Regions from separate parts of the Pseudomonas sp. LjRoot277 genome, predicted to be linked through region 1. Evidence: predicted binding sites of a transcription regulator. Region 1 holds the regulator's gene; each other region holds the start of a gene.

The links. Region 1 encodes FliA, which starts transcription of late flagellar genes. Its sites were predicted from a motif close to CTAAAGTTTNNNNNNNNNNNGCCGNTAA; they were not measured.
Region 2: a site for FliA is predicted at 2,615-2,642, ahead of ACSQ87_RS25475 (methyl-accepting chemotaxis protein). Genes of this name have one in related genera too.
Region 3: a site for FliA is predicted at 3,436-3,463, ahead of flgM (flagellar biosynthesis anti-sigma factor FlgM). Genes of this name have one in related genera too.
Region 4: a site for FliA is predicted at 2,347-2,374, ahead of ACSQ87_RS27680 (methyl-accepting chemotaxis protein). Genes of this name have one in related genera too.

Annotation. Positions count from the first base shown of each region.
Region 1 is NZ_CAXURI020000001.1:1,868,541-1,874,132, reverse strand. It holds gene ACSQ87_RS08920 (chemotaxis protein CheA) at 1-1,610, opposite strand, end outside; gene ACSQ87_RS08915 (protein phosphatase CheZ) at 1,648-2,436, opposite strand; gene ACSQ87_RS08910 (chemotaxis response regulator CheY) at 2,467-2,838, opposite strand; gene fliA (RNA polymerase sigma factor FliA) at 3,006-3,746, opposite strand; gene fleN (flagellar synthesis regulator FleN) at 3,743-4,573, opposite strand; gene flhF (flagellar biosynthesis protein FlhF) at 4,690-5,592, opposite strand, start outside.
Region 2 is NZ_CAXURI020000001.1:5,423,758-5,429,349, reverse strand. It holds gene ACSQ87_RS25480 (glycosyltransferase family 4 protein) at 1-307, opposite strand, end outside; gene ACSQ87_RS25475 (methyl-accepting chemotaxis protein) at 578-2,467, opposite strand; gene ACSQ87_RS25470 (helicase HerA-like domain-containing protein) at 2,657-4,144, shown strand; gene ACSQ87_RS25465 (DUF721 domain-containing protein) at 4,217-4,672, opposite strand; gene secA (preprotein translocase subunit SecA) at 4,980-5,592, shown strand, end outside.
Region 3 is NZ_CAXURI020000001.1:5,216,031-5,221,622, reverse strand. It holds gene ACSQ87_RS24545 (glutamine synthetase family protein) at 1-204, shown strand, start outside; gene ACSQ87_RS24540 (MFS transporter) at 276-1,646, shown strand; gene ACSQ87_RS24535 (flagellar brake protein) at 1,718-2,464, opposite strand; gene ACSQ87_RS24530 (flagella synthesis protein FlgN) at 2,557-3,024, opposite strand; gene flgM (flagellar biosynthesis anti-sigma factor FlgM) at 3,073-3,399, opposite strand; gene flgA (flagellar basal body P-ring formation chaperone FlgA) at 3,550-4,311, opposite strand; gene ACSQ87_RS24515 (chemotaxis protein CheV) at 4,394-5,326, shown strand; gene cheR (protein-glutamate O-methyltransferase CheR) at 5,373-5,592, shown strand, end outside.
Region 4 is NZ_CAXURI020000001.1:5,942,211-5,947,802, reverse strand. It holds gene ACSQ87_RS27695 (DUF1631 domain-containing protein) at 1-700, shown strand, start outside; gene ampD (1,6-anhydro-N-acetylmuramyl-L-alanine amidase AmpD) at 765-1,334, shown strand; gene ampE (regulatory signaling modulator protein AmpE) at 1,337-2,173, shown strand; gene ACSQ87_RS27680 (methyl-accepting chemotaxis protein) at 2,463-4,493, shown strand; gene ACSQ87_RS27675 (hypothetical protein) at 4,604-4,993, shown strand; gene ACSQ87_RS27670 (TatD family hydrolase) at 4,994-5,592, opposite strand, start outside.

The sequences.
Region 1 (5,592 bases):
TCCATCAAGCCTTTCTTCACGGCAATGCCGCGCAGAACATCAGCGTCCATGCCCTTGCCGTCATCGGAGATCGACAGCAGGATGTGGTCGCCTTCCTGTTCAGCGGACAGGATCACCTTGCCGCTGCGAGGCTTGCCCATCGCTTCACGTTCGGCCGGCTCTTCAATACCGTGGTCGACCGAGTTGCGCACCAAGTGGACCAGCGGGTCGGCCAGGGCCTCGACGAGGTTCTTGTCGAGGTCGGTTTCTTCGCCGACCAGTTCCAGGTTGATCTCTTTCTTGAGCTGGCGAGCCAGGTCGCGAACCAGGCGCGGGAAGCGCCCGAAGACCTTCTTGATCGGTTGCATCCGGGTCTTCATGACCGCGGTTTGCAGGTCGGCCGTGACCACGTCGAGGTTCGACACGGCCTTGGACATGGCTTCGTCGCCGCTGTTGAGGCCCAGACGGACCAAGCGGTTACGCACCAGTACCAACTCGCCAACCATGTTCATGATTTCGTCGAGACGCGCGGTGTCGACCCGCACGGTGGTCTCGGCTTCGCTGGCCGGTTTTTCCGGTGGCGGCGCGGACGGGGCACGCGCCGGAGCCGGTGCTGCAGCTGCGGCAGGCTTCGGCGCTTCGGCTTTAGGCTCGGGCGCTTTGGCAACGGGTTTCGCAGCCGGTGCTGGCGCCTTGGCGACAGGAGCAGAAACCACTGCGCCAGTGCCAACCTCGGTGAACTTGCCTTTACCGTGCAATTCGTCGAGCAGTGATTCGAACTCGTGATCGGAGATCAGATCGCCGCCAGCCGCTTTAGCGGTTGGCGCAGCCGGGGCCGGGACCGCAGCAATGGCCGATTCCAGCGCATCAACGGCAAAGTTGCCCTTGCCGTGCAGCTGATCGAGCAGTGCTTCGAACTCGTCGTCGGTGATATCGGAGCTGTCGCCTGCCGCTTTCGGGGCAGCCGGTGCGGCTGGCGCCGGGGCTACCGCATCGACGGCGAACTGGCCTTTACCGTGCAGTTGATCGAGCAACGACTCGAACTCGGCATCGGTGATTTCGTCGCTGGTCGCCGCATTGCTGCTCGGCGCTGGCACGGCTGCCGGGGCTTCTGCCTGAGCCTTGACGGCGTTCAGCGAGTCCAGCAGTTGTTCGAATTCGTTATCGGTGATGTCACCCGATTCGCTCTCGGCGGCAGGTTCTTCCACCACTTCGGCGACCGGTGCCGTTTCATCGGCGGTTTGCGGCTCGGCCAGACGGGCCAGTGCCGCAAGCAATTCTGGCGTGGCAGCCGTGATCGGGCTGCGCTCGCGGACTTCGGTAAACATGCCGTTCACCGCATCCAGCGCTTCGAGAACCACGTCCATCAGTTCCGAGTCGACGCGGCGTTCACCCTTGCGCAGGATGTCGAACACGTTCTCGGCGATGTGACAGCACTCCACCAGCTCGTTGAGCTGGAGGAAGCCGGCGCCTCCTTTTACAGTGTGAAAACCGCGAAAAATTGCATTGAGCAAGTCCGCATCATCAGGTCGGCTTTCAAGCTCGACCAGCTGTTCGGACAGTTGCTCTAGAATCTCGCCGGCCTCAACCAGGAAATCCTGAAGGATCTCTTCATCGGCGCCGAAGCTCATTAAGGGGGTGCTCCTAAAGGTCTAAAAACCTAAAAACCTAAAATCCAAGACTGGATAGCAAATCGTCCACATCGTCCTGACCGGACACAACGTCTTCTCTTTTATCGGCATGAATCTGCGGACCTTCACCCTGAGAGAGATGTTTTTGCGGATCTTTTTCTGCAAGCATCGCTTCACGGTCATGTTCGATGCCCGCAAAGCGGTCCACATGACTGGCCATAAGCACGAGCTTGAGCAGGTTGCTTTCAACTTCGGTGACCAATTGGGTCACACGCTTGATCACCTGACCGGTGAGGTCCTGGTAATCCTGAGCGAGCAGAATGTCGTTGAGGTTGCTCGACACAACGCGATTGTCTTCGCTGCTGCGTGTCAGGAAACCGTCGACTCGCCGGGCCAGCTCGCGGAACTCTTCAGCCCCGACTTCGCGGCGCATGAACCGTCCCCAGTCGTTGCTCAAGGCCTGGGCTTCGTTGCTCAGGCCGTTGACCAGCGGCGTGGCGTTTTCCACCAGGTCCATGGTGCGGTTGGCAGCCGCCTCGGTCAGCTTGACCACATAACCCAGACGCTCGGTGGCATCCGTGATCTGCGAGACTTCCTCGGCTTGCGGCATGTGCGGGTCAATCTGGAAATTGACGATCGCGCTATGCAGCTCGCGAGTGAGCTTGCCCACTTCCTGATACAGGCCACGGTCACGGGTCTGATTGAGCTCATGGATCAGTTGCACAGCGTCGCCGAACCTGCCTTTTTCAAGGCTTTCGACCAGTTCGACCGCGTGTTTTTTCAGAGTCGATTCGAAATCGCCCTGTGAAGACTCGTTATGCTCCATAGCTCCCCCGTGGCGCAGTGGCTTCGCACATCAACCGATGCGTTCGAAAATCTTCTCGATTTTTTCTTTTAACGCCTGGGCCGTGAAGGGCTTGACCACATAGCCGTTAACTCCGGCCTGGGCTGCCTCGATGATTTGCTCGCGCTTGGCTTCAGCGGTCACCATCAGCACCGGCAGGTGCTTGAGCTTTTCATCGGCACGCACGTGGCGCAGCAGGTCGATACCGGTCATGCCAGGCATGTTCCAGTCTGTTACCAGAAAGTCGATGCTGCCGCTGTTGAGAACCGGAATGGCAGTAGTGCCATCGTCGGCCTCGACCGTGTTGGTGAACCCAAGGTCACGCAACAGGTTTTTAATGATCCGCCGCATCGTTGAGAAGTCATCAACGATGAGGATTTTCATGTTCTTGTCCAATTCGACCTCCAAGCAGTCTTAAACGCGCCCAGCACCTGGACGCGCCATTTCAATCAATCCGGCAAAGCACTCAATGACTGTCTGGAGCACAACAGATCGGGACCGGTACGGTTCAACACCCCACCAGCCGCGTTCGCAGTGTCCCCACACTGCCTTCAGCGCGCTCGCCACTCCCCCAAACGCCCCCGCAAACGGGCCGCGCACTGGCTGTGTAACTGGCTGACCCGAGATTCGCTGACCCCCAGGACCTCACCGATTTCCTTGAGATTCAACTCTTCGTCGTAGTACAGCGCCAACACCAGTCGCTCACGCTCCGGCAAATTGGCAATCGCGTCCGCCAGCGCCGCCTGGAAGCGTTCATCTTCCAGATCGCGTGACGGCTCGAGATGAGCACTGGCGCCATCCTCGTGCAGCCCTTCGTGTTCGCCGTCCTGCAACAGATCGTCGAAACTGAATAACCGGCTGCCCAGGGTGTCGTTCAAAATCCCGTAATAATCGTCGAGACTCAATTGGAGTTCGGCCGCAACCTCGTGATCTTTAGCGTCACGACCGGTTTTAGCTTCAATCGAGCGAATGGCGTCGCTGACCATCCGGGTATTGCGGTGGACCGAACGTGGCGCCCAGTCCCCCTTGCGTACTTCATCGAGCATCGCGCCACGGATTCGAATGCCCGCGTACGTCTCGAAACTCGCGCCTTTGCTGGCGTCGTATTTGGTCGACACTTCAAGCAGGCCGATCATCCCGGCCTGGATCAGGTCTTCGACCTGGACACTGGCCGGCAGACGCGCCAGCAAGTGGTAGGCAATGCGTTTAACCAGTGGCGCGTAACGCTCGATCAGCTCGTACTGCGCGTCACGTGCCGAATTCTTGTAGAGGTTGTAGCCACTGGCTGTCATAGCACCGGTCCTGCGGTTTGTTGCACGAGGCGCTCGACGAAAAACTCCAGGTGCCCACGCGGGTTGGCAGGTAGCGGCCAGGTATCGACCTTCTGTGCAATGGCTTTGAACGCCAGTGAGCACTTGGACCGCGGGAAGGCTTCGTAGACGGCGCGCTGCTTCTGCACAGCCTTGCGCACACTTTCGTCGTAAGGCACCGCGCCGACGTATTGTAAGGCGACGTCAAGGAAGCGATCCGTGACCTTGGTCAACTTGGCGAACAGGTTGCGCCCTTCCTGCGGGCTCTGGGCCATGTTGGCCAGGACGCGGAAACGGTTCATGCCGTAATCGCGGTTCAGCAGTTTGATCAGTGCGTAGGCATCGGTGATCGAGGTCGGTTCGTCGCAGACCACCAGCAAGACTTCCTGCGCTGCGCGAACGAAACTGACTACCGAGTCCCCAATGCCCGCAGCGGTGTCGATCACTAGCACGTCGAGGTTGTCGCCGATATCGCTGAACGCCTGGATCAGGCCGGCGTGTTGGGCCGGACTTAAATGAACCATGCTCTGTGTGCCGGACGCGGCCGGGACGATGCGAATGCCGCCAGGGCCCTGCAACAGTACGTCGCGCAGCTCGCAGCGGCCTTCGATCACGTCGGCCAAAGTACGTTTGGGTGTCAGTCCCAGCAGGACGTCGACGTTCGCCAGCCCCAGATCAGCGTCCAGCAGCATGACGCGCCGGCCGAGCTCAGCTAGAGCCAGGGACAAGTTCACTGACACGTTAGTCTTCCCGACGCCACCTTTGCCGCCGGTCACCGCGATCACCTGTACGGGATGCATGCTGCCCATGAATTTTCTTTACCTTGTCTTACTTAGACGGAGGCCACATTACTGGCTGCGCGTTCAACAACTGAACAATGCATGGCAGACCATCGATGTAGGTACAAAAACTGTTCATTAATACCTCAGCCAACCTGCTTGGTCGGGCTGTGGTAAATATCAGCGAACATGTCAGCCATGGCTTCTTCGCTGGGTTCTTCTTGCATTTGCACGCTTACGGCGCGACTGACCAACTGATGACGACGCGGTAGATGCAAATCATCCGGAATCCGCGGGCCATCGGTCAGGTAGGCCACCGGCAATTCATGACTGATGGCCAGGCTCAACACCTCGCCCAGACTTGCCGTTTCATCCAGTTTAGTCAGGATGCAGCCAGCGAGCCCACAACGCTTGTAACTGTGATAAGCGGCCGTTAGAACCTGTTTCTGGCTGGTGGTTGCCAAAACCAGGTAATTTTTTGATTTGATGCCACGACCGGCCAGGCTTTCGAGCTGCATGCGCAGTGCCGGATCGCTGGCCTGAAGGCCCGCGGTATCGATCAGCACCACGCGTTTGCGCAGCAAAGGCTCCAGCGCCTGCACCAGCGATTGGCCCGGATCGACATGCGTCACCGACACATTGAGGATCCGGCCCAACGTCTTGAGTTGTTCCTGAGCACCAATACGGTAGCTGTCCATGCTGACCAGCGCGATATTTTGCGCGCCGTACTTGAGCACGTAACGGGCCGCGAGTTTGGCCAGGGTGGTGGTCTTGCCCATGCCGGCAGGGCCGACCATGGCAATCACGCCGCCCTCTTCCAGAGGCTCGACTTCCGGTGTGGCGATCATCCGCGCCAGATGTGCCAGCAACATGCGCCAGGCCTGACGAGGTTCTTCAATATCGGTAATCAGCGCCAGCAAATCGCGCGACAACGGGCCGGACAGGCCGATGCGTTGCAGGCGACGCCAAAGATTGGCCTGGGCCGGACGGCTGCCTTGCAGCTGATTCCAGGCCAGGGAGCCGAGTTGCACTTCCATCAGTTCGCGCAG
Region 2 (5,592 bases), 3.6 Mb from region 1:
CGAGGGCCGCCCATGCGGTGAGGTAGGGGTCGCCGACCTCGATCAGGTCGGGCTGTAAATCCTGCAGAACATTGCGCCATGGCGCGAGACGGAGGGGGAAGCGATAACCCTTGCCGAAGGGCAGGGCGGGGGCCGGAACCGTGTAAACGCCATCCTGTTCACTCAAGTAAGCCCCAGGGATCAACAGACTGTGGCGAATGCCCGGCTTGATGCTCAGGCGACGGTGCTTTGCATCCAGATAAGTGCGCACGCCACCGCTGGCAGGGGCGTAGAACATGCTTATGTCAGCGATATGCACGATGAACATCCCTCCGGTCCGTTGTTCTCCCTAGGTTGACCTTTATGAAGGATAGATGTTCGGTTGGGGTTTTGTGGCGGGGCGTCGATCGCGCGCCCTCACCCTAACCCTCTCCCAGAGGTAGAGGGGACTGACCGAGGTGTTCTTGGAGCTACATCGACCTGAAAGTCCGAGTCGAACTCAGGTTTTGAAAAGCTTGCGATCGGCTCCCTTTCCCCCTCTCCCCCGTGGGGAGAGGGATGGGCGGGCGGCGTTCCGATGAGGGGTGGATTTTGACGTTTAGATCCTGAAACTGCCTACCAACTGTTTAAGCCGCGCCGCCTGCTGCTCAAGATCCGAGCACGCCCGCAACGTCGACTGCAGGTTTTCCACCCCTTCCTGATTCAGTGTGTTGATCTCGGTAATGTCGACGTTGATCGACTCCACCACCGCCGTCTGTTCCTCGGTTGCCGTCGCCACTGACTGGTTCATCCCGTCAATCTCGCCAATACGCAACGTCACGCTGTTCAAACGCTCGCCGGCCAGGTTGGCGATTTCGACGCTGTCCTGGCTGTGGCGCTGGCTGTCGCTCATGGTGCTGACGGATTCACGAGCGCCGATTTGCAGCTCCTCGATCATGGTCTGCACCTGTTGCGCCGATTCCTGAGTGCGGTGCGCCAGGTTGCGCACTTCGTCGGCCACCACGGCAAAGCCACGTCCGGCTTCACCGGCTCGCGCCGCTTCGATGGCCGCGTTGAGCGCCAGCAAGTTGGTCTGCTGGGAGATGCTGGTGATCACTTCGAGAATCTGCCCGATGTTCACGGTTTTGCTGTTCAGCGATTCGATGTTGGTGCTCGAGGCGCTGAGCATGCTCGACAGTTGATTCATCGCGACAATGCTGCGGTCCACCACTTGCTGACCATCTTCGGCCAGGCTGCGGGCATCGCTGGCCTGACTCGATGCTTGCGCTGCGTTACGGGCGATTTCCTGAGCGGCGGCGCCGAGCTGGTTGATCGCCGCGGCCACGCTGCTGGTGCGCGAAGCCTGTTGGTCGGAGTTGAACATCGACGAGTTCGAGGCGGCCACGACACGCAGGGCCACTTCGTTGACTTGCCCGGTGGCCGACGACACTTCGCGGATCGAACCGTGAATACGTTCCACGAAGCGGTTGAACGCGGTACCGAGGACACCGAATTCATCGTTGTTCACGATGGTCAGGCGTTTGGTCAGGTCGCCTTCGCCGTCGGCGATGTCTGCCATGGCGCGGGTCATGACGTGCAGCGGCTGGATCAGGATGCGGATCAGCATGCCCAGCAGGGCGATGATGATGGCCACGGCAATGACCGTCGCAACGAGCGCCGACGCGCGGAATTCGCTGAGCTTGGAGAAGGCTTTGTCCTTATCCACCGACAGACCGATGTACCAATTGACTGAGGACAGCCCTTTGATCGGTGTAAAGGTCACGATGCGAGTCTTGCCGTCGACGTCTACTTCACTGAAGTCGCTGCTGATGCGCGGGGTGTTTTTCGGGTACGCCTCGCTCAGGGACTTCATCACCAGCGCTTTGTCCGGGTGGACCAGGATTTTGCCATCGGCACCGACCAGGAACGCATAGCCCATGCCGTCGAAGTCCAGTGCGTTGAGGCTGTCGGTGATCACCTGCAAGCTCAAGTCACCACCCACCACGCCGATGTTTTGACCGTCCTTGAGTACGCTATTAACGATGGAAATCACCAACTGGCCAGAAGCCAGGTCGATGTAGGGTTCGGTCAGGGCAGAGCCGCTGGTGCTTTGCGCGCTCTTGTACCAAGGGCGGGCACGAGGGTCATAGCCGTCGGGCATCTTGCTGTCCGGGCGGATGATGAAGGTGCCATCTTTGTTGCCCAGGTAGGCGCCCATAAAGGTCGACGACACAGCCTTCTGTTCCAGCAGGTTGGAGACATTGGCTGTATCTGCGTTCAAGGCAACGGTTTGCGACAGGTTTTCGATCAGCAGGCTGCGGCCGGCCAGCCAGGTTTGAATGTTTTTCGCGGTGACGCTGCCCATTTCCTGCAAGTAGTTGTCCAGATCGCGGCGTATCGCATTGCGCTGCAAATAGTCGTTGTACAGCGTGAACGAGGCGAAGGCGGCAATGACGACGAGGGCGGCGGCAAGCAGGATTTTATGGCTGAAGCGCAGATTTTTGTTCATGGCTCGGGGGGTCCGCTAAGGTCTTATTGTTCGGGGCGTGTTGCTGCTAATGCGCGCAAAATGAGTGCGCAATGGAGCGAGTCGGTAATTCCTGCTCTCCATAGGGGAATGTCGGACCTTGCTTTCAATTGGGTCTCTCGCTTATTTCTATCGGCCGTGAAGGATCAAAGATTAACCATGGGTGACAAAATGCCTGACTCATTACAACTCGTTATCGGTGCCGACCTCGCCGGGCAGCCCATTGCCCAGGCCATGCGTCTGGCGAACCGTCATGGTTTGGTCGCGGGCGCTACCGGGACGGGCAAAACCGTCACCTTGCAACGGATGGCCGAAGCATTCAGCGATGCCGGCGTGGCGGTGTTCGCCGCCGATATCAAGGGCGACCTGTGTGGTCTGGGCGCCGCCGGCAACCCTCAAGGCAAAATCGCCGAGCGGATCGCCGGGATGCCCTGGCTGAATCACACGCCTCAAGCGTATCCGGTGACCCTGTGGGACATTCACGGTCAGTCCGGTCATCCGTTGCGCACAACCTTGAGCGAAATGGGGCCGTTATTGATTGGCAGCCTGCTGGAGCTGACCGACAGTCAGCAGTCGGCGCTGTACGCCGCGTTCAAGGTGGCGGACCGAGAAGGGCTGTTGCTGCTGGACCTCAAGGACTTGAAGGCACTGCTCAATCACCTGCGTGACAACCCCGAATTGCTCGGCGACGACGCCGCGCTGCTGACCACCGGTTCCAGTCAGGCGCTGTTGCGACGTCTGGCGACCCTGGAACAGCAGGGCGCCGAAGCGCTGTTCGGTGAGCCGGCGCTGCAACTCGAAGACATTCTGCAGCCGACCGCCGAGGGCCGCGGGCGCATTCACCTGCTCGATGCCAGCCGTCTGGTGCACGAAGCGCCGAAGGTCTACGCGACGTTCCTGTTGTGGCTGCTGGCCGAACTGTTCGAGCAATTGCCAGAGCGCGGCGATTCGGACAAACCGCTGCTGGCGCTGTTTTTCGATGAAGCGCATTTATTGTTCGCCGGTACGCCAAAGGCTTTGCAGGATCGTCTTGAGCAAGTGGTGCGGTTGATTCGCTCGAAAGGCGTTGGCGTATATTTCGTCACCCAATCGCCGGGCGACCTGCCGGATGACGTGCTGGCTCAGCTCGGTCTGCGCATTCAGCATGGCTTGCGCGCGTTCACCGCCAAGGAGCAGAAATCCCTGCGCGCGGTGGCCGAAGGCTTCCGGCCGAACCCGGCGTTCGATGCCTTGTCGGTGCTGACCGAGCTTGGTATTGGCGAGGCGCTGGTCGGCACGTTGCAGGACAAGGGCACACCGGAGATCGTCCAGCGCGTATTAGTCGCACCACCGCAGTCGCGGATCGGGCCGTTGAGCGAGACTGAACGCACAGTGCTGATCGCGGGGTCTCCATTCAAGGGGCGGTATGACAAACCCGTTGATCGCGAATCGGCTTATGAAGTGTTGATGGGGCGCAAAGGGTTGGCGCCAGAGCCTGACGCTGCTGCGGGCAAACCGGCAGCCGAAGAGCCAAGCTTCACCGACAAGGCCGGGGAGTTCCTCGGCACCGCGGCGGGGCAGGCACTGAAATCAGCGATGCGCCAGGCGGCCAATCAATTGGGCCGACAGTTGGTACGCGGCTTGATGGGCTCGCTGCTCGGCGGCAGCAAGCGCCGCTAAAAGCAAAAGATCGCAGCCTGCGGCAGCTCCTACGTAGGAGCTGCCGAAGGCTGCGATCTTTTGATCTTGCCGTTAAACCTTCGGTTTAGCGTGAGCCGCCAGCCGTTCCAGCGCCGCCCGCAGATTCGGATCGCTGATCCCGTCGGCTGTGGCCTGAATGGTTGCGCCTGCATCGGTCGACAAGCTGATGGTATGGCCAGCCGCCCCTTGCTGAACCGTGGGCGGCTGAACCTTGAACAGAATCCGCGTCAGACTGGCGAACTCGTCGAACATCTGTAATTGCCGTTGCAGACGCTTTTGCTGATAACGCAGGCGGGTTGCCCAATGACCGTCGGTCACTATCAGCAACAAACTGCCTTCGCGCCACGACGCCACATGGCAATGCTCGCGGGCGGCGGGCTGCAATTGGCTTTCCAGCAGACGTTGTAAATGACCCAGGCGTTGAGCGTGGCCGAAGATGGCTTTCAGCGGTTTGGCTTCGCGAAGCAGGACGGCGGGTGCTCTGGCCGTAAGAGGGCGAAATGCCATGATCAGACACCTGAAGTAACAGAGCCGCCATGGTAGCAGAAAGCACCGGATGCACCCGAGCCATTGCTTTGCGAGCGCTTTACCCATTAAATCAACAAGTAACTTCTGCCGTGAATGGCTTGAAGTTCAGCCAAAAGCCCTTATTTTAAGTGAGCCCCGTCACAACGCTGTGCCAGCATCGTGGAACAACGCCACTTTCCTCACCATCGTTTCCGGGTAGAATGCTCGTTCGCATGCGGCCATGAGGGCTGCTCGGGCGACTCACGGGGCCGCCCTCCATCCCTTTAGTGTGGAAGATCCTGCCGATATGTTTGCGCCTTTGTTAAAGAAACTTTTTGGAAGCAAGAACGAGCGTGAAGTCAAACGCATGCTCAAGACGGTGCAACTCGTCAATGCCTTCGAAGAGCAAATGGTGGCCCTTTCGGACGATCAATTGCGTGCCAAGACAGACGAGTTCAAGGCCCGCATCGCCAAAGGGGAAACCCTAGACAAGCTGCTGCCAGAAGCCTTTGCGGTCGCCCGCGAAGCCGGCAAGCGCGTCATGGGTATGCGCCACTTCGACGTCCAGCTGATCGGCGGCATGACCTTGCATGAAGGCCAGATCGCGGAAATGCGTACCGGTGAAGGCAAGACCCTGGTGGCAACACTGGGCGTTTACCTCAACGCACTGTCCGGCAAGGGCGTGCACGTTGTGACGGTGAACGACTACCTGGCCCGTCGTGACGCCAACTGGATGCGTCCGCTCTACGAATTCCTCGGAATGTCGGTCGGTGTTGTCACGCCGTTCCAGCCGCCGGAAGAGAAACGTCTGGCTTACGCTGCCGACATTACCTACGGCACCAACAACGAATTCGGTTTCGACTACCTGCGCGACAACATGGCGTTCAGCATGGAAGAAAAATTCCAGCGCGAACTCAATT
Region 3 (5,592 bases), 3.3 Mb from region 1:
GGTGAATTCGAAGTGCCGGACAATCTTTCGTTGCCGTGTACCTTGCATGCGGCTCTTGAGCGTCTGAAACGTAGCCAATTGGCGAAGGAACTGTTCGGCAAGGAGTTCATCGAAGGCTACATCGCCTCGAAGACCATGGAGTTGACCAGCTTCATTGATGAAATTACTCCCTGGGAGCGGCGTGTTTTAGCGGCCCAGGCCTGACGATCCGTCGACATCAGGCTATCGTTTGTCGGTAGCCTGAAACTCACTGCAAGGAGCCGCTCGGAACGCCGATGCGCCAAATCTGGAAACCCTTTCGAGCGCTTTATTTTGCCTCGCTGATGATGTTGATCGGCTCTGGCCTGTTGAGTACTTACCTGGCCTTGCGCCTGGCCGCCGATCACGTCGACAGCCTGTGGGTCGGTGCGTTGATGGCGGCCAACTATTGCGGCCTGGTGCTGGGTGGCAAGATCGGCCACCGGCTGATTGCCCGGGTCGGGCACATTCGCGCCTATTCGGCCTGCGCCGGGATTGTCGGCGCGGCGGTGCTGGGCCATGGCCTGGTGGACTGGTTGCCTGCCTGGATCTTCCTGCGGGTGATCGTCGGCCTCGGCATGATGTGCCAATACATGGTCATCGAAAGCTGGCTCAATGAGCAGGCCGAAGCCTCGCAGCGCGGAACGGTGTTCAGCGGCTACATGATCGCCTCGTACCTGGGGTTGGTGCTGGGTCAGTTGATTCTGGTCATGCACCCGGGCCTGGGCCTTGAACTGCTGATGCTGGTCGCCTTGTGCTTCGCGCTGTGCCTGGTGCCGGTGGCCCTGACCCGGCGGATTCACCCGGCGCCATTGCACCCGGCCCCGATGGAGCCGCGGTTCTTCATCAAGCGTGTGCCGCAGTCGTTGAGCACGGTGCTGGGGGCGGGGCTGATCATTGGTTCGTTCTACGGTCTGGCACCGCTGTATGCCTCACAGCAGGGGTTGTCCACGGAGCAGGTCGGTCTGTTCATGGGTAGCTGCATTTTTGCGGGGTTGCTGGTGCAATGGCCGTTGGGCTGGCTGTCCGACCGTTATGACCGGGCGCTGTTGATCCGCTGTATTGCGCTGGTCCTGGCGCTTACCGCGTTGCCGCTGGCAATTATGCAGCAGGTACCGCTGGAGATTTTGTTTATCACCGGGTTCTGCTGTTCGCTGGTGATGTTCTGCCTGTATCCGCTGGCGGTGGCATTCTCCAACGACCACGTCGAGGGTGATCGCCGGGTGTCCCTGACAGCGATGCTGTTGGTGACCTACGGTGTCGGCGCCAGTATCGGACCGTTGGTGGCCGGGGTGCTGATGAAGCTGTTCGGCAGCCACATGCTCTATGCCTTCTTCAGTTTCTTCGCGTTGGTACTGGTGTGGCGGATTCGTCCGAAAGCGGTGACTAACCTGCATGTGGTGGACGATGCGCCGCTGCATCACGTCGCCATGCCGGACAGTATGTCGAGTTCGCCGTTGGTGGCTTGCCTTGACCCGCGTGTCGATGAGCAGGTGGTTCAGGAACAGATGCAGAACCCGATCAACCCTGAGCCGGACGTGGAACCCGAATCAGAGCCCGAAACCGATCCGCCGCCCGAAGACCCTGATGCACCTCGCGAGCAAAGTTTTACCGAGGCCAGGCCTTAAGCATAAAAACAACGCATAAAAAAACGGGCAGTCACCGCAAGGGACTGCCCGTTTTCTATTGAAGCGTCTTATTACATGTCGTCTTTGTCGAAGCGCCGCGCTTCGCGCTGAAGCTGATAGACGAACCGCTCGACCTGCCGCTGCACCAGCCCGCTCATGTTGTGAAAGCGTACGCCGGCGAAGGTGGTGGAGATCCTTTCTTCGAAGTGCAGGTAACGCAGCTCGACGGGTGCCGTCATGTTGCCAAAGGGCAGGGCGGCGATGAAGCGGTCATAGACCTGGCCCAGTTGCAGGCTGCCCGTGATGTCGCCTTCGAAGCGCAACTTGCAGCCGGTGGCGGAGATGTCCAGTAGTTTGCCGCTGATCGGCGACTTGAGCTTTTCACCACCCAGATCGACGTTGACCAGTTGTGCCAGCTTCAATGCTGCGCGGAATGCATTACGACGCTGGTGGTAAACCACCTCGGCGGGCAGGGCGCCACGGTAGCAGCGACCACCTCCGGATTCGTCGATGGTCAACGGGCCGTTGCTTTCCCAGGCAATACGTACGCCGTCGTGGAAGCCTTCGACCTTGAATGGTTCGCCGGCGAGCAGGAAGCGTTCACCGTCGCGGGGAATCATTTCGTCCAGGGCAATCATGTTGCTGTCACGGTCAATGTCCACCAGATAACTCTGGAAGCGCTGGCTGCGCTCATGGAACGTGATGATCAGCGGATCATGGCTGTCTTGCAGCTGGCGCAGGTTGCCGGAGATCTCCAACGGCGTGGTGAGCACCTTGGGTGGCTGCGGAGCATCTTCCGCGCTTAAGGCATTGAACACGGTTCATCAATCTCCAGACAAAATATGACTACGGCTGGCCAGCATATTGCCAGCATGTTGCGCGTCTTGATAGTGCGCGCTTTTCAGCAGGCTCAAGCCTGACTGAGCGGGCGTGGCTTCGCAAGCATGGAGGTTGATCCGCGTGCATCATAGAGCGCTGGCGGCTCGCCGCCGTTGAGGATTTTCAGCTGATTGGCCGTCGCGGCCTGTTGCACCAGGATCGACTGGCCATTCTTGACGTTGGTCGCCTGGCACTGAGCCAGAAGATCGGTCAATACATCGCTCTGTTCCAACAGCTGATCGCCAATGCTCGAATGGCTGGCAAGTTGCTCCAGGCCGTTGCGATTGGTTGGCAGGTTGAGGCTGGCGAGGATTTCACTGCGCTTGCGGCCATGCTGATCGAGCAAAATGATCAATGCCTGTTTCTGCGCCAGAATCTCTTCGAGCAGTGGCATGTCGCGACCGTGCAAGGCGAGGGACTCGGTTTGCAGTAACTCCAGCAAGTGCTGTGCTGGAGCGAAATCGTCGGTGATCAGTTGCAGTAAATTAGTGTCGTGCATGGCTGGCCTTGGGTTTTAAGCGTCCAAAAGCCTGGCGCAGGCCTTGGCCTAGCGCTGGGCTTCGAAGTTGAGCAGTTTGCTGGCTACACGGTTGCTGTCGACTTTGTAGCTGCCATCGGCAATCGCTGCTTTCAACTCGGCCACGCGGGCGTTGTCGACGGCAGGCTGATCGCGCAGCTTGTCAGTGACCTTCTGCAACTGTTGAGCCTCATTGCTGAGATGTACCGATTCCCCGCTTTTGACGGTACTGGCCTGTTCGGCCGGGGTATTCAGCGGTGCGGGTTTGCCGGCTTCGGCGGTTTCCTTCGCGGTGCTGGTACGTGTACTACCGGTAAGTGACGAGGAACTGTTTAAACGGCTGAAATCGATGACCATGACAAAAAACCTCTGGGTATTTGGACGCTTGCCATGTTTTCGGCCATACCCGGAAAAACTTTAGGCTCAATTATCAATGAGCTTGCGCGCGTCAGCGCTTGCCCTGCATAGGGCACAGTCTAGGGAACAGTCGGGTGGCGCGCCAGTGTTCTACATGGCCACTTCCACCTGACCGGGCGCGGTGACTAACGCCTTGATGACCCGCTGGGAGTTGAGGTTTTTCACCCGAATCTGTTCGCGTAAGCCGCCGTTTGACAGCGCTTCACCCGGCATGCGCACGCTGAGCGTTCCACTGCGGGCGGTAATCACCACCTGGTCGCCCTTGGTGATGACTTCTGCCTGTTCCATGTGCACCAGGGTCATGACCTGGTCGGCGACCATTGGTCGGGTAAGTTTCTGCCCGATCGCCTGGTCGACGGAAGTCAGGTAACCCTGGCTGATCAGACTGATGTCACGCTCGCGCAAGGTCACATCCTGAGGCTCGACGATACCGGTGCGTCGCAGCGGGCGGGTGGTGGTCACAATGTCGCGAAACAGGCGCACTTGAGCGGGTACGAAGACGGTCCAGGGGGACGTGCCTTCGCAAGCAACCTTGACGGTAACCCGCCCCAGCGGCCTTGCCGGACTCTCAAGCGTGGCTGTCAATTCCTTGTCGCACATGGGCATGCGCAGCCGCGGATCGAGCTGCTTGACCTCGATCTCGTAGCGGCCTTCCGTTTGACTGGTCGCCAGATAGTCTTCTACGGTGAATTCAAGAAAGCCCTGAGTGACGCCGATAAGCATGTCAGGCAAGGTAACCGCGTCAGCAAGGGCAGGGCAGCCAGCGTTGAACAGGCAGACGGCCGACACCGCGCAAAGCAATCTGCGGGCGTTTGATGTCAGGCGTCGGAAAAATGTCGGTTCTGTGTTCATAAGAGTTAAAAAGCAAGCGCCGTGCCGTTTAGTGATGAATGCGCGTCGCAACACACTTAAGCGTTGGTGTAGGAGTCTGTGCATGGCTGGTGTAATGGATGCGGTAAACCAGCGCACGCAACTGGTAGGGCAGAATCGCCTTGAGCTGTTGTTGTTCCGTCTCGACGGCCAGCAGTTGTATGGGATCAACGTGTTCAAGGTTCGGGAGGTGCTGCAATGCCCCAAACTGACGCTGATGCCAAAATCCAGTCCTGTCGTGTGCGGTGTGGCAAATATTCGGGGGGCGACCATTCCGATTCTTGATCTGGCCATGGCGACCGGTTCCGGTGCGCTGAAGGATCAAAGCAATCCCTTCGTGATCATCACGGAGTACAACACCAAGACCCAGGGTTTCCTGGTGCGGTCAGTGGAACGCATCGTCAACATGAATTGGGAGGAGATTCATCCGCCACCCAAGGGCACGGGACGCGATCATTACCTGACGGCTGTGACTCGGGTCGACAATCAGTTAGTCGAAATCATCGACGTCGAGAAAGTGCTGGCGGAAGTAGCGCCGACACCGGAAGCGATTTCCGTTGGCGTGGTGGATGTCGAAACCCAGCACAAGGCGCTCTCTTTGCGAGTACTGACGGTCGATGACTCGTCGGTGGCGCGCAAGCAGGTGACCCGTTGCCTGCAGACGGTCGGTGTCGAAGTGGTGGCGTTGAACGACGGTCGGCAAGCGCTGGATTACCTGCGCAAGCTGGTCGACGAGGGCAAGAAGCCGGAAGAAGAGTTCCTGATGATGATTTCCGACATCGAGATGCCGGAGATGGACGGGTACACCCTCACGGCCGAGATCCGCAACGACCCTCGCATGCAAAAACTTCACATCATCCTGCATACTTCGTTGTCGGGTGTATTCAATCAGGCGATGGTCAAGAAGGTCGGTGCCGATGACTTCCTTGCCAAATTCCGTCCTGATGACCTGGCATCCCGGGTAGTCAACCGGATCAAAGCAGCAGACATCAGCTAGGGGCCTTTTGCCCCTAACGGTTAATACGATTTAAGAGGCGGCATCTTTGTCTACGGGTAATTTGGATTTCGAACAGTTCCGGGTCTTCCTGGAAAAAGCCTGTGGCATTTTGCTCGGTGAAAACAAGCAGTACCTGGTCTCGAGCCGTCTCAACAAACTGATGGAACAGCAAGGCATCAAGTCCCTGGGTGAGCTGGTCCAGCGCATCCAGACCCAGCCGCGCAGCGGTTTGCGCGAGATGGTGGTGGATGCCATGACCACCAACG
Region 4 (5,592 bases), 4.1 Mb from region 1:
GCAGCGGGTGGTGGTGTTTGTCCAGGAAGCGTGGAGCCAGGTGCTGCTGCTGACCTGTCTCAAGCACGGCGATCAGTCGGCCGAGTGGCACGCCGATGTGCAGTCCATGGAGCAATTGATCTGGAGCGTACAGCGTCATGACGAGCCCGATGCGAGTCTGCGCTTGTTGGTGTTGGTGCCTGGGTTGCTCAAGTCGTTGCGCGACGGTCTGAGCAGTTCGGCCTTCGATCCGTTCGCCACCAGCGAATTTTTCAGTGAGCTGGAAGCCTTGCACGTTCAACTGTTCGAACGTCCAGGGCAAAAGCTTGAGCCGTCTGTCGATACACCGGTTATGGTCGAAGTGCTGCAGGGAATCGTCCTGCGAACCGCTGACGAAGGGCCGGTCGATACGGCGTCAGTGCGCTTGCCGGAGGACGATGCCGGTCTGCTTCAGGTCGATCAACTGCGGTTGGGGTGCTGGGTCGAGTTTCAGGAAGACGAGGAAAACACCCTGCGCTGCAAGCTGGCGGCGATCATTGAAGCCACCGGCAAGTACATTTTCGTCAATCGCACCGGGATGAAAGTGCTGGAGCGCAGCCGCACCGGTCTGGCGCTGGAGTTCCGGCGTGGCGCGGTGCGCGCGCTGGACGACACCTTGCTGTTCGACCGGGCGCTGGAGTCGGTGATCGGCAATCTGCGTCGCCTCAATCGCGGCAAGTGATCGCGCCCCGAGGGTCTATCGCGGCATACTGGGCGCCAACACAGTCGTCGTTGAAGGAACCTGTATGCAGTTGGACCTCGCGAGCGGTTGGTGTCAGGGCGTAGATATATGCCCCTCGCCCAACTTCAATGCGCGCCCCTCGGGCGAAATTTCCCTGCTGGTGATCCACAACATCAGCCTGCCGCCAGCGCAGTTCGCTACCGGCAAGGTGCAGGAATTTTTCCAGAATCGTCTGGATGTCACGGAGCATCCCTACTTTGAAGGGATCGCCGACCTGCGTGTGTCTGCGCACTTTCTGATCGAACGTGACGGCACCGTCACTCAGTTTGTCTCTTGTCTTGAGCGTGCCTGGCATGCCGGCGTCTCGAGTTTTGAAGGCCGGGAAACCTGTAACGATTTTTCCGTGGGCATCGAACTTGAAGGCACGGATGATCTGCCGTACACCGACGCTCAGTATCAAGCGTTGACGGCCCTGACCCGGCAGCTGCAAAGCGCCTTCACAGCCATTACCGCACAGCGCATTTGCGGGCATAGCGACATCGCACCCGGGCGTAAAACCGATCCGGGGCCAGCGTTCGACTGGGCACGCTATCGCGCCGCTCTGGCAAAAGCTGCTCTGGAAAATAAGGAGTAACAATGAGTTTTCTGGTGTTGCTGTTGGCGGTCTGGATCGAGAAGTTCTCGGCCTTGCGTCATCGGGTTCAGCGCGATGGTGGATGGGTTCACGAGCTGAACAAGCTTGAGGTCAGTCCGCGTCTGGCGAAAAATCCGTGGCTGATTTTGCTGATCCTGGTGTTGTTGCCAGTGGCACTACTGGGTTTGCTGCTGGTGGTATTGAGCCCGGTGGCTTACGGTCTACTGGCATTGCCGGTGCACCTGCTGGTGGTGATTTACAGTCTGGGCCGCGGTGATCTGCTGGCCGGTCTCGGGCCGTTTCGCGATGCCTGGCGCCGGGAAGACCTGCAAGCGGCCGCTCATGTGGCGAACCGCGACCTGGGTATCTGCGCCGATAGCGGCGAACAACTGCTGGAGCGGGTCGAAGGGCATCTGCTGTGGGAAGCTTATCAGAGCTTTTTCGCGGTGATTTTCTGGTATTTCCTGTTGGGTCCGGTCGCGGCCCTGAGCTATCGACTGCTCGCCCTGGCCGAAGAACACGGGCAGAACCCGGCCGTAGTCGAGCGCGCGGCCAAACTGCGTCACGCGTTCGACTGGGTGCCGGTGCGTCTGCTGGCGGCGAGTTTTGCGTTGGTCGGCAACTTTGTCGCGGTCAGCCGGGTGATGCTGCACGAGCTGCTGAACTGGAACATCAGCGCCGCCCAATTGATCGAGAAGGTCGGGCTGGTGGCCGGTGAAATCCCGGCACCGGTAGTCGGTCCTGACGGAATCAACAGCCTCGACCGGATCTGGGAACTGCTGCTGCGCGCGGCGGTGCTCTGGTACGCCGGTTTCGCGTTGTGGACCGTCCTTCCGTAAGCACACTGAAATCCTGTAGCAGCTGGCGCAGCCTGCGTTCGGCTGCGCAGCAGTCGCCAACTCAGACACCGCGGTTTGGCTGACTCACCGCGTGATCAGGATTTACGACTGCTGCGCAGCCGGACGCAGGCTGCGCCAGCTGCTACAGAGACCGCGTCAATCCAGCCGTTAACCTTAAGTTACAAAACCTCCCGCCGATTTGAGCTATACAGAGACAGCGCTGAATAGTGGCTATCTGCTGTCGACCCGCGCCTGCCAATAAAAATAAGAAATCAAAGGGAGACTTCCAGTGAAGAGCTTGCTCTATCCCGCCGTCGCGCTAATGAACCGCCTGAGCTTTGGCATGAAGTTCAGCCTGATCAGCGTGCTGTTCCTTGTGCCGATGCTGGTGACCAACTTTTATCTGGTGCGCGATTCCTATCGAGAATTCCAGGGCACCCGGGTCGAACTGCAAAGCCTCGACCTGCTGGGCAGCAGCCTGACGTTAAGGCGCGATCTGGAAACCCTGAACAACCTGGTGCAGATCAACGTCACCCTCGGTCAGTCCGGCAAGGCCGGCAATGTCGAGTCGCAGATCAGTACCCTGGGGCAAAATGTGCTGACCCGTTTGCAAGGGCTGACGGCGATGACCGCGGACCCCGAGCAAATCCTGGTTTTCGATGGCAAGCGCGATGAAATGATCGCCGCGTTCAAGGCCCAGCAAGCGGAAAACTCCCTGCAAAGCAAAAGCGCGATGATCGGCAAGTTGCTCGGCAATGCGCAAATTTTCAGCCAGATCATCGCCAGTCAGGCCGGCCTGAGCCGCGACACCCAGAGCGACATGCGCCAGCTGAGCGAACTCATCACCAATGTCACCCCGCCCGTTACCCAGCTTCTGGGCGAAGGCCGGGCGATGGGCTCTTTTTCGCTGGGGCAGGGCTTTCTCAACTCGGCATCGAGTACCCGTTTTGATGAGTTGCTGGCGCAGATCGAAAAACTGCAGGCCGAATATGCCCTGAAGTTGCAGGACGCGCTGGGTTCCAGCAAAGCGGCACGGGAAACCCTGGCGGCTCAGGCCGATAGCAGCAAGGCGTCGTTGAAAAAGGCCAGTGAACTGTTCGAGGAGCAGGTGGTGATGGCCGACACGCTCGATGCGCCGTGGCAGGGCTTTTACGATCAGGTCACGGGCCTGATGGATCAGACGTACCAACTCAATGAAGCCACCCTGAAGTTTCTTGGCACCCAACTGCAACAGCGACTGGAGCAGAACCGCACCCATATGGTCTTGCAGGCCGTGGCGCTGTCGGTGGTGTTTGTGTTGATTTTTTACCTCTATGGCGGCTTCTACGCTTCGACCCGCACCACCCTCAAGCGTCTTGGCGCGGTGATGGACAAGGTCGCGGCCGGCGACATGACGGTGACCTTCAGCGCCAACAGCCGCGATGAATTGGGCGAGTTGGGTGAGGTGTTCAACGGCACCGTGAAGAAAATCCATGACTTGATCGAGCGGGTCGGCCAGACCGTCACTGAAGTTGAGCGCCAGGCCGGGCAGGTGGAGAACGTTTCCGCCCAGAGCAACCAGGCGGTGGCGGGGCAGCGCACGCAGATCGAGCAGGTCGCTACGGCCATGAACCAGATGTCGGCCACCTCACTTGAGGTTGCACGCAGTGCCGCGGCAGCGGTCAGCAGCGCCCATAGCGTCAACGATGAGACCATCAGCGGTCGCGGGCTGGTGGAGTCCCAGCAGGGCAGCATCGCTGCACTGGCCAGTGAGATCGATCAGTCGGTGCTGGTAATCAATCAACTGGCCAGCGACAGCCAGTCCATCAGCCGCGTGCTGGAGGTGATCAAGAGCATCGCCGAACAGACCAACCTCCTGGCCCTCAACGCGGCCATCGAAGCAGCTCGGGCCGGTGAGCAGGGCCGTGGTTTTGCGGTGGTGGCGGATGAGGTTCGGACCCTGGCCAAGCGCACCCAGCAATCGACCGAGGAAATCGAGCAGATGATCGCCAAACTGCACAGCGGTGTCGGCGCTGCGGTGAAGGCGATGGGGACCAGTCATCAGATGGCCAACGGCACGGTGGGGCAGTCGGAAAAGGTTCAGCAAGCGCTGGAAAACATCCTCGGCGCCGTCGGCATGATCGTCGATCAGAACCAGCAAATCGCCGCCGCGGTAGAGCAGCAGACCGCCGTGGCCCATGACATCGACCAGAATATTGTCGAAATCAACCGCGCCGGTGAGCGTACTGCCGAAGGTGCACACCAGACCGAGGACGCCAGTCGCGCGTTGTCGGCTCAGGTGGTGGAACTCAAACAACTGATCAGCGCGTTCCGGGTCTGAAAAAAAACGAATCAACTGGCGGGCAATGTCCGGTTTTCCTCCGTCGTCTGGTTTTTGGTCTTTAATGAAGGAAGATCAATCACTTGGACCCGCCCTGAGGAGGCTCGGTTATGTCTGCGGTAACGATTGGAATCCAGGGTCATTGCGCTCATTGCGGGAGCACGCTCTTGCTCAAACCCTGGCAACTCAATGCCATTGCCATCAATGAAGCGTTCACGTGTTCCCACTGCCAGAAAGCTTTACAACTGAACGATCCGAAACAGATCAAGCGCTTCAAGTCGCTCGACTCCCTGGCATTGCTGCGGGCGAGCACGTTGGTCATGGTTTGCACCGCGTTGCTGGTGGCGTTGGTGTTGGAGTGGATCGGGATGTTCAGCGTCGTGGAGCAGCTGAATTTTTCGCTGTTGGCGATTTTCGTCTATTTCGCCGTCATGCGTTTTGCCCGGCACCGGCAACACATGACGCTGACGCTGGAAGCCGCGAAGGCCTACGCCGACTGATTACCAGTTGAACAGCTCACAAGCGTTGGCAGTGCTGGCGGCGGCCAATTGCTCAGGGCTGATCGCCATGATCCCGGCCAGTGCCGAGCAGATCGCCGGCAGATGCGCCGGGCTGTTGCGTTGGCCGGGGAACATGGCGGGTGCCATGTCCGGAGAATCGGTTTCCAGTACCACCGATTCAAGCGGCAATTCGGCCAGCACACGGTGCATGCGCAGGGCCTGAGGCCAGGTCGCGGCACCGCCCAGGCCCAGTTTGAAACCGAGCTTGATGTATTCGCGGGCTTCTTCTTTGCTGCCGGCGAAGGCATGAATGATTCCCGCACGTTTCAAGCGAAACCGTTTAAGCGTGGCAATCACCGCCGCGTGGCTGCGTCGCACATGAATCAGCGCCGGAAGATTGAAGTCCGCCGCCAGTTGCAGTTGCGCATCGAACAGTGCCTGTTGACGTTCGCGGTCCAGGATCTCGATAAAGTAATCCAGACCGATCTCGCCCACGGCGCAGAGCTGTCGATGGCCGGTTAACCGAGTCAGCCAGTCACCGAGTTCCGTCAGGTCTTCGGGACGATGATCATCGAGATACACCGGGTGCAGACCAAACG